DNA from 3 places in the Paenibacillus sp. FSL R7-0272 genome. Region 3 is predicted to be linked to each of the others. Evidence: predicted binding sites of a transcription regulator. Region 3 holds the regulator's gene; each other region holds the start of a gene.
What was found. The regulator Rex, encoded in region 3, represses fermentation and respiration genes when NADH is low (regulators of the CRP and FNR family bind a similar motif). The targets are predictions, from matches to a motif close to TTGTGAAATATTTCACAA.
Positions count from the first base shown of each region.

Region 1 (3,291 bases), 590 kb from region 3:
ACTAGTACAATTTTTGGATGAAACGGGCCGAGATATGACCCTGAACGATGTCATTCAGGCTTTTCAGCAGCGTATAAATTCCTAAATGCAAGCATGAAAAGAGGTGGCTGTGATGTCTGAGTTTGATGGAGTCGGTTTTGCCGAAATGCTAATTGTACTTATTCTTGTTGTTTTACTAGCCTTTGGTTCTACAGATATCGATACACTTAGCGGTACACCTACTAAAGTCTAACTTGCTTGTTCTTGATGTGTAATCAAACAACAGCGATTTCGAGACGTGTCAACATAGCGACTACTCAAGTTAAGCTCTTGATTTCAGAACGCCAGTCCATAAATAATGGGCTGGCGTTTGTGGTTGTACTACAGAAATAAAGGCGAGAATGCAAACCATGCCAAAATCAGTGTCAGGATTACACAGACATTTTCTACAACTGCTCCATGTTTGGTTCCCGTACTCATCAGATTTGCCCGAATACGCAGTTTTAATGGCGGCAATGGACGAATCCCCCGATTCGTCAAGGAATCGGCAAGCAGATGAAGAGCATAAGCGGAACCTCCAGCGACCCAAATTTCTGGGCCTTGCTGCTGCGTTGTACTGTACAGTAACCCCGTCCAAACAGCTGTTCCATACAAGGTATGGGTTAAGCCCCTGTGTGTAAGTGTCGTGCACAGCATAAGCAGGCTGCCTGCAATCAGATTCCACGGAGCAAAAGCATGACCATAAAAGACCAAGCCCAGTCCAATGGCAAACATCAATACTTTACGCAGTGATCGCGAAGGCAGGAACGACACAAGCCCAATGAATACAGCAAGTAGCAGATTCCACGGTTTGGCCGGAACGTAAAAATACACAAACACAGCCGCAGGCAAAAGAATCGTCTGCAACAGTCGAATCAAACTGCTCGGCAATGCTTTCGATACCAGCAATGAATTAGGCTCATCAATATCTGGCAACAACGATCCTATTAGTGCAACGGTTACAGCCGGAGCAGTAACCTGCATTCCAAGGAGTTGCAACACTGAAAGTGAAACGCCTGTACCGATAATCAGGTGGGATCTTCCCATCATGATGCAAAAACGTCCTTTCGAGAAAATAGGGAACGTAACCGACCCCACTATGATCATACCTCGAACCAAAAATAAGAACAATAGTTCGTATTTCTCATTTCTAAAAATATTTTTGTTTTCGTGACGGTCATCACACTTATTTTAATATGAATGTTCTATCGTAATTAGTGAAATAAATCACATTATGATTGAGTTAGTCGATGTATAATTCAAATATAAGCCATTAAAAATGTTGGTAAATGTACAGGTTTATCCAAGGGAGGGCTACACACATGAACGGAAATAAAGAAAAATTAGTCGTCATCGGTAATGGTATGGCCGGAATCAGCACGGTGGAACAAATTCTAAAATTAACTTCACGCTTTGATATTACGGTTTTTGGTACAGAACCTTATCCTAACTACAATCGTATTATGCTGTCCTACGTACTTGAAGGTAGTAAAACGCTGGATGACATTGTCCTTAATGATCTCCACTGGTACGAGGACTACGGCATTACGCTTCACACAGGAACCACGGTTGCCCGCATTGATGCCGAGACTCGTGAAGTAGTAACCGAAGATGGACACCGTGCTCCGTATGACAAAATTATCATTGCAACAGGGTCAAATTCTTTCATCCTCCCTGTACCCGGACATGACAAGCAGGGTGTCGTTGGTTTCCGCGATATCGCCGATTGCAATATCATGCTGGAAGCTGCAAAAGCATACAAAAAAGCAGCTGTCATCGGGGGCGGACTGCTAGGCCTGGAAGCTGCAAAGGGACTTGTGCAACTCGGTATGGACGTTACTGTTGTGCATCTTATGGATGATCTGATGGAACGCCAGCTCGATCCTCAGGCTTCTGCCATGTTGAAAGCTGAACTGGAACGTCAGGGAATCAAGTTCAAAATGGGCGCTCAAACTTCCGAACTACTGGGTGGTGAACGGGTTGAAGGTATTCGTTTTGCCGACGAATCTGTGCTGAATGTTGATTTTGTGGTCATGGCGGTTGGTATTAAACCGAATATAGCGGTAGCTCGGGAGAGTGGGATCGAAGTCAACCGAGGTATCATCGTGGATGACTACATGCAGACTTCACTGAAAGACGTTTACTCTGTCGGAGAATGTAATGAACATCGCGGTGTGTGTTACGGACTTGTGGCGCCACTGTTTGAACAAGGAATGATTCTTGCGAAACATATTTGCGGAGTCGAAACAGCTCCGTATGAAGGCTCGGTTGTGTCCACCAAATTGAAAATTTCGGGTGTAGACGTCTTCTCTACTGGCGAATTCATTGATAGCCCGGAACATAACGTAATTTCGCAAAAAGACGACTGGAAACGAACGTACAAAAAAATCCTGCTTCGTGACAATAAAATGGTAGGTGCTGTACTCTTTGGTGACATTACGGATTCCGCTGAACTGCAGAAACTGATCAAAAACCAGACTGAAATGACAGATGAATTGTACAGTTCCCTTATGGGTACAGGTTGCGGCGGTCATAAAAAAACGACGTCTGTTGAAACGATGCCGGTGGATGAGATCGTTTGTGGATGTAACGGCGTAACCAAAGGCGCCATCGTGGATGTCATCACCAATCAGGGTCTAACTACAGTTGACGAGATTAAAGCCTGCACAGGTGCAACCCGCTCTTGCGGAGGATGCAAACCAGTGGTTGAACAGATTTTACAATACGTGCTTGGAGATAATTTCACTGCCGGTGGCAAACAGGGAATCTGCAGCTGTACAACTCTCGGACGGGATGAGATTGTAGCTGAAATCCGGGAAAAAGGCTTGCAAACGAGCAAGGAAGTCATGAATGTACTTGGTTGGAGCCAGCCTGAGGGCTGCTCGAAGTGTCGTCCGGCCATCAACTACTATCTGGGCATGATTTATCCGGACACACACGAAGATGAAAAAGAATCCCGGTTTGTTAACGAACGTATGAACGCCAATATTCAAAAAGACGGAACATACACCGTTGTACCTCGGATGTACGGCGGGGTAACGACACCAGCCGATCTGAAAAAGATCGCTGACGTTTCGGTTAAATATGATATCAAAGCGGTTAAAGTGACAGGCGGTCAGCGTCTTGATCTCATCGGCGTCAAAAAAGAAGATTTGACTAAAGTATGGGCTGAGCTGGATATGCCTTCGGGTTACGCTTACGCGAAATCGCTTCGTACGGTTAAAACATGTGTTGGCTCCCAATTCTGCCGCTTCGGCACACAGGATTCGATGG
Region 1 is NZ_CP150221.1:4,529,061-4,532,351, forward strand. Features, by position in the region: gene MKY23_RS20140 (metal-dependent hydrolase) at 361-1,068, opposite strand; gene nirB (nitrite reductase large subunit NirB) at 1,341-3,291, shown strand, end outside.
Region 1: the regulator Rex is predicted to act here: its motif matches at 1,234-1,251, upstream of nirB (nitrite reductase large subunit NirB).

Region 2 (3,291 bases), 180 kb from region 3:
GTACGTATCTGTTATGGCGAATGACTATACAGATGGTCTGGCAATCAAAGCCATCCAACTGGTGTTCCAATACCTGGAGCAATCGTCACTGCAAGGTGACAAACTGGCACGCGAGAAAATGCATAATGCTTCCACGATTGCTGGTATGGCTTTTGCCAACGCGTTCCTGGGCATTAACCACAGCTTGGCGCATAAATGGGGAGGTCAATATCACACCGCACACGGACGCACCAATGCTATCCTATTACCACACGTTATTCGTTACAATGCGAAAAAACCGACGAAATTTGCATCGTTCCCGAAATATTCGCACTTTGTGGCAGATGAGCGGTACGCCGAAATCGCACGTATTCTCGGATTACCAGCACGCACAACCGAAGAAGGCGTGAACAGCTTGATTAAAGCCATCCGTGATCTGAACAAAAAACTGGGCATCGAGGAATCGTTCCAGGAAATCGGATTTGACGCGAAAGACTTCGAATCGCGTGTAGACTACTTGGCAGATCGTGCCTTCGAAGACCAATGTACAACAGCGAATCCAAAACTGCCGCTGGTCACTGAACTTGCCGATGTGTATCGCAACGCTTTCTATGGCAAATTTGAATAACAAGCAACATAAATTACAACTTAGCACTTCAAGTTAAAGCAATTGATTCAGGGGTTCTCCACATTGGGGAGCCCCGATTGCTGTATAGTTGCATAGCCGAAGGAAAGAACGGAGAGATAGGAAAGGAGGTGAGGCAAAGAGGGCAGAGAAACGAGAAACGAAGCCCTCATTTATCAGTCCGCTAGACAGGTCTTGTGCAAGGTCGAAGCGGACCGTCCACAGGCACAGTGTAGACTAAGTTATCGCAGAGAGTCAAAATGGGCAGAAAAACGGAGAGGCGGAGCGTCCGTTTTTCAGGAGCGATCTAGTCTCATGCATGAACGAGGTCACACGAACAACGTACCAGTAGAGTTGTAGCAAAGTGATACCCGCGTAAGCAGTAGAAAAAGGATGGGCAGAAAAACGGAGAAGCGAAGCGTCCGTTTTTCAGGAGCGATCTAGTCCCATGAATGAACGAGGTCACACGAAGAACGTACCAGTAGAGTTGTAGCAAATTGATACCCGCGTAAGCAGCACAAAAATGGGCAGAAAAACGGAGAAGCGAAGCGTCCGTTTTTCAGGAACCTATATCATGCCCTTGGTTGCTCCGAGCATAGCGGAGCAATGGTTCCCCAAAATGCTAGGAACAAAGGGGGAGGTGGCTGTTTGCACAGAGAGGTTCACACGATAACGGAGCGGGCAGGACAGACGGAAGAAGCGAAGCGTTCGCATTTATCACCGGATTTTCACTTTGGAAAAGTGAATCGAAAAAATCCGGGGATAACGGCGATCTGAAGTTGTTCTGCCCGCGGAGTGGTCAAGTGTGAACAACCGTGGCGCAGTGCAATAAGACAACATCCAAAGTTTGTGATAAAAATCACAGATGGTGTGACTTGCTCGACGTATACTGAAAATATAAGAAAAACATTCATTCCGCGGTTCCGGTTCCCCAGTAGAGAGAACGTGTTCCGGATCATGTGAAACAATTCACATAAATCGCGGCTTTGGACACATGATGATACGTCTATTGCAACAATATAATGTGTCCAGAAATCCAAATAAGCGGAGGGATTACGATGTCGGTGATCGAAAAAGATGTTAAACAACAAACAGGCTGGAGAAACTTTACCAAAGGAACATGGACCAAGACGGTTAATGTGAATGATTTTCTGGAACATAACCTGTCCCCATACTATGGCGATGAGGCGTTCCTTGCAGGTGCAACCCAGAATACTAAAGAATTGTGGGATATTGTATCCGACCTGACCAAAAAAGAACGGGATAACGGTGGGGTGCTTGACGTTGATGTGAATACGCCTGCAACAATTACTTCCCACCAACCGGGATATTTGGATCAAAGCAAAGAGCAGATTGTCGGAGTTCAAACAGACGCTCCGTTCAAACGTTCCATTCAGCCATTCGGCGGAATTCGCATGATGATTGATGCTTGTGAAGCATACGGGTTCGAAATGCCACAAGGTGTCATTGATATATTTACAAATATTCGTAAAACGCATAACCAAGGTGTATTCGATGCTTACACTTCCGAGATGCGTGCAGCACGTAAAGCGGGTATTATCACAGGTTTGCCGGATGCTTACGGTCGTGGCCGGATCATCGGTGACTATCGCCGGGTAGCTTTGTACGGAGTAGACTTCCTGATTCGTAACAAAAAAGGTGAGCTCAATGCACTTGAAGTTGATGTTATTGATGAAGATGTCATTCGTTTGCGCGAAGAGTTATCCGAACAGATTCGTGCACTGCAAGAACTGAAACAACTGGGCGAGATGCATGGCTTCGATATTTCATTACCAGCAACAACGGCTAAAGAAGCATTCCAATGGTTGTACTTCGGCTACCTTGCAGCGATCAAAGAACAGAACGGTGCTGCAATGTCCCTGGGACGTGTATCTTCATTCCTGGATATCTACATTGAACGTGATTTGCAAGAAGGTATCCTGACTGAAGAACAGGCTCAAGAACTGGTTGACCACTTTGTTATGAAACTGCGGATTGTCAAATTCCTGCGCACGCCGGATTACAACGAATTGTTCAGTGGTGACCCAACATGGGTAACAGAGTCCATCGGCGGGATGTCCGTCAACGGCGAGACACGTGTAACCAAAAACAGCTTCCGTTTCCTGCACACACTGCACAACCTGGGACCTGCTCCAGAGCCGAACTTGACTGTTCTGTGGTCCACGAAGTTACCTGAAGCTTTCAAAGATTATTGCAGTAAAGTATCGATCGAAACCAGCTCCATCCAGTATGAAAATGATGATCTGATGCGTCCAATCTATGGCGATGATTATGGTATTGCCTGCTGTGTATCTGCAATGAAGATCGGTAAACAAATGCAGTTCTTCGGCGCACGTGCCAACTTGGCGAAAGCATTACTGTATGCGATCAACGGTGGACGTGACGAAAAATCGGGAGCACAGGTTGGTCCGGAGTATCCTGCCATTACAAGTGAGGTACTGGATTATAATGAAGTGATGAAACGCTTCAAACCGATGATGGAGTGGCTCGCTAAACTGTACATGAACACTCTTAACGTCATCCACTACATGCATGATAAATACAGCTACGAGCGGATTGAAATGGCGCTCCATGACCGTGACATTCTACGTACGATGGCTTGTGGTATCGCGGGACTGTCGGTAGCAGCGGACTCACTCAGTGCCATCAAATATGCCAAAGTTAAA
Region 2 is NZ_CP150221.1:4,118,872-4,122,162, reverse strand. Features, by position in the region: gene adhE (bifunctional acetaldehyde-CoA/alcohol dehydrogenase) at 1-607, shown strand, start outside; gene MKY23_RS18310 (hypothetical protein) at 1,253-1,381, shown strand; gene pflB (formate C-acetyltransferase) at 1,663-3,291, shown strand, end outside.
Region 2: the regulator Rex is predicted to act here: its motif matches at 1,562-1,579, upstream of pflB (formate C-acetyltransferase).

Region 3 (3,291 bases):
AACTGTTGCTCGAAGTAAAAGAAGATCAGGATGATTATCAGTCCGACAGTCTGATCACTGATATCACCGGGCTCTTGAAAGATCTGACGACGATGAAGGAGAATTTAAGATTCTTCATGCGTATGGATGATGCCAAGACCGTGTACTGGATGGAGGCCAGCGGACAGTTCCGTAGCAAGTCACTCCAGCTATACGCTGTTCCGGTGGATGTTAGCGCGCAATTGAAAGAGATGTTTTTCGATAAAAAGAAAAGCGTTGTGCTTACATCGGCTACGCTGTCGGTGGATAAGTCATTCCAGTTCATGATTGAGCAACTGGGTTTGCAGGAAGCTGCCGACAATAATCGGCTTCTGACCTCGATGCTACCTTCCCCATTCAATTATCGGGAACAAGCTTTGTTAGTAATCCCGCGGGATTTCCCGAGTTTGAAGGGGAGCGTAGGGGACGCGCACTTTGTACAGATGCTGGTGCACTCTCTTGCTGAGACGGCGATTGCAACTCAAGGACGTATGATGGTGCTGTTTACCTCTTATAAAATGCTTCGACAAGTCTATGAACCACTGAAAGAGGCTTTGTCCGGGAATGACATCTCGCTACTGGGGCAAGGTGTTGACAGCGGGAATCGTTCGAAGTTGACCCGACGCTTCCAGGATGCCAAAGCAGCAGTCCTGCTGGGTACGAGTAGCTTCTGGGAGGGCGTCGATATTCCGGGTGAAGCGCTGACCTGTCTTGCGATTGTGAGACTGCCTTTCCAGCCGCCTAACCATCCGCTTCTGGAAGCGAAGAGTGAACTGTTACAAGAGCAGAAGAAAAATCCATTTATGAAGCTTTCTGTGCCACAGGCAGTCATTCGCTTCAAGCAGGGGTTCGGCAGGCTTGTTCGGACAGGCAAAGATCGCGGAATCGTCATTGTGTATGATACGCGTGTAATTGAAGCTTATTACGGCAAGTACTTCCTGTATTCGCTACCTGGACCAAAGATGGAGCATATGCTGACAGAACAGATGGTTCCCCGTATTGCTGAATGGTTAGATCGACCTGCAGAAACTCAAAAATAATTACGATGTAAAGCTATAACATTGCATTGGACTTCACCATGGCGTTAAACTTTGAAGAAGACTTCACAAAGTTCGAACAGGGCAGCGCTTTAATGAACTTATATTCCTAATAATTCGGGCATTCTGTATGAGGACATCATGCATGGATATTGCATGTATACAGAATGCTCATCTTTTCAATATTTATTTAATCGTGGCGATGGTAAGGGGGAGCAAGGATGAAATCGGATAAAATATCAGAAGCGGTAGTACGGCGTCTGCCTGTATATTTGCGTTATTTAAACGAGTTGGTTCAGCGTGAGGTGACAACGGTTTCCTCGCAGGAGCTAGGACAGCGACTGGATTTGAATCCAGCTCAAATCCGTAAAGATTTAGCTTATTTCGGTGATTTTGGTCGTAAAGGAATCGGGTATGATGTGTCTTACCTGATCGAGAAGATTCGTCACATTTTGAAAATTGATCAGCAAATTAATGTGGCTCTGGTAGGGGCCGGTAATCTCGGACATGCCTTATCGAATTATAATGCTTATTTGAAGGACAATATGAAAATTGTCGCTATTTTTGATGCGTTTGGGCCTAAGATTGGCAGTAATATTAATAGCCTGACGGTCAAACCTATGGAAGAACTTACAGAAGCGGTTCAGAAAGATAACATCCGTATCGGGATCATCACGGTGCCGGACACGGAAGCTCAGAATGTTGCCGATCAACTGATTGAATCGGGTATTGAGGCGATTCTGAATTTTGCGCCGACGATTCTAAAGACGCCTTCACATGTGCGGATTCATCATGCGGACTTTACAACGGATTTGCTCAGTTTGGCTTATTATTTGGAGAACGGGAAGGAAGATGAGCTTGATGACAACAACGAATAAATGGGTAATCCAAAATGGTAAATTTGCTGTAAATGAAGGTGCCAATTGGACTGTGATTCAAGGGTATATGGTCGTTGAAAATGACAAGATTGTGCATATTGGTGAGACGCTTCCGGATGGTGACGAGAACCTGCCTAAAGTGGATGGAAAAGGACTGCTCTTCCTGCCGGGTCTGATCAATACGCATGGTCATGCGGCAATGTCTCTGCTTCGAGGTCATGGTGATGACCTGGCATTGCAAGTGTGGTTACAAGAAAAAATGTGGCCAATGGAAGCCAAAATGACTTCTGAGGACGTGTATTGGGGAGCATCCCTTTCGGTGCTTGAGATGTTAAAAGGCGGAACAACAGCTTTCCTGGACATGTATGACCACATGGATCAGGTAGCAAAAGTGGTTGAACAGTCAGGAGCAAGAGCTGCGCTGGCTCGCGGTGTCATTGGACTGTGCTCCGAAGAAGAGCAGATGCGAAAGCTCGAAGAGTCCGCTGCGTTTGCGCGTGAATGGAATGGACAGGCGGATGGACGCATCACAACCGTAATCTCTCCGCACGCGCCTTACACATGCCCTCCAGATTACATAGAGAAGCTTGTTCAAGTTGCGCATGATCTAAACCTGCCTCTCCATACGCACATGTCAGAGACGCTTCGTGAAGTGGAGCAGAATGTATCAGATTATGGCATGCGTCCAGTGGCACATTTGGAGAAGCATGGCTTTTTCTCACGTCCTTCACTCGTAGCGCATGCTGTGCATCTCAACGATGAAGAGATCGAGATCTTGGCACGTCATGATGTCGCTGTATCCCATAATCCGGGTAGTAATTTGAAGCTTGCATCGGGTGTAGCTCGTGTTCCCGCTTTGTTGAAAGCAGGAGTTACTGTATCTTTAGGAACAGACGGACCGGCAAGCAACAACAATCTCGATATGTTTGAGGAAATGAGACTTGCAGCTTTAATTCATAAAGGAGTATCCGGTGATCCTACCGCCGTACCTGCCGGGGAAGCGTTGCTTCTTGGAACAGCTTACGGTGCGAAGTCCATCTTCCTGAACGATACTGGAGTTTTGAAAGTTGGTAAAAAGGCTGATTTTATTGCACTCAACATTGAACAGGCTCACTTCTATCCACACACGGATTTGATTTCACATGCAATTTACTCGGCTTCGGCGAAAGATGTGGAACATGTATGGGTAGATGGCAAACAAGTCGTAAAACATGGTGAATGTTTAACACTGGATGAAGAGCGCATTTTGCGGGAATCCCAGTTGGCCTTTGATCAATTGCTTGCGCGTTAAGAGGCAACTTCAATGCGCACTTTTAGGGAAAGGAAGTTCAACTCTTGAAGAAAAAAAAGAAGTGGAT
Region 3 is NZ_CP150221.1:3,943,305-3,946,595, reverse strand. Features, by position in the region: gene dinG (ATP-dependent DNA helicase DinG) at 1-1,058, shown strand, start outside; gene MKY23_RS17410 (redox-sensing transcriptional repressor Rex) at 1,277-1,933, shown strand; gene MKY23_RS17405 (amidohydrolase) at 1,917-3,224, shown strand; gene MKY23_RS17400 (hypothetical protein) at 3,269-3,291, shown strand, end outside.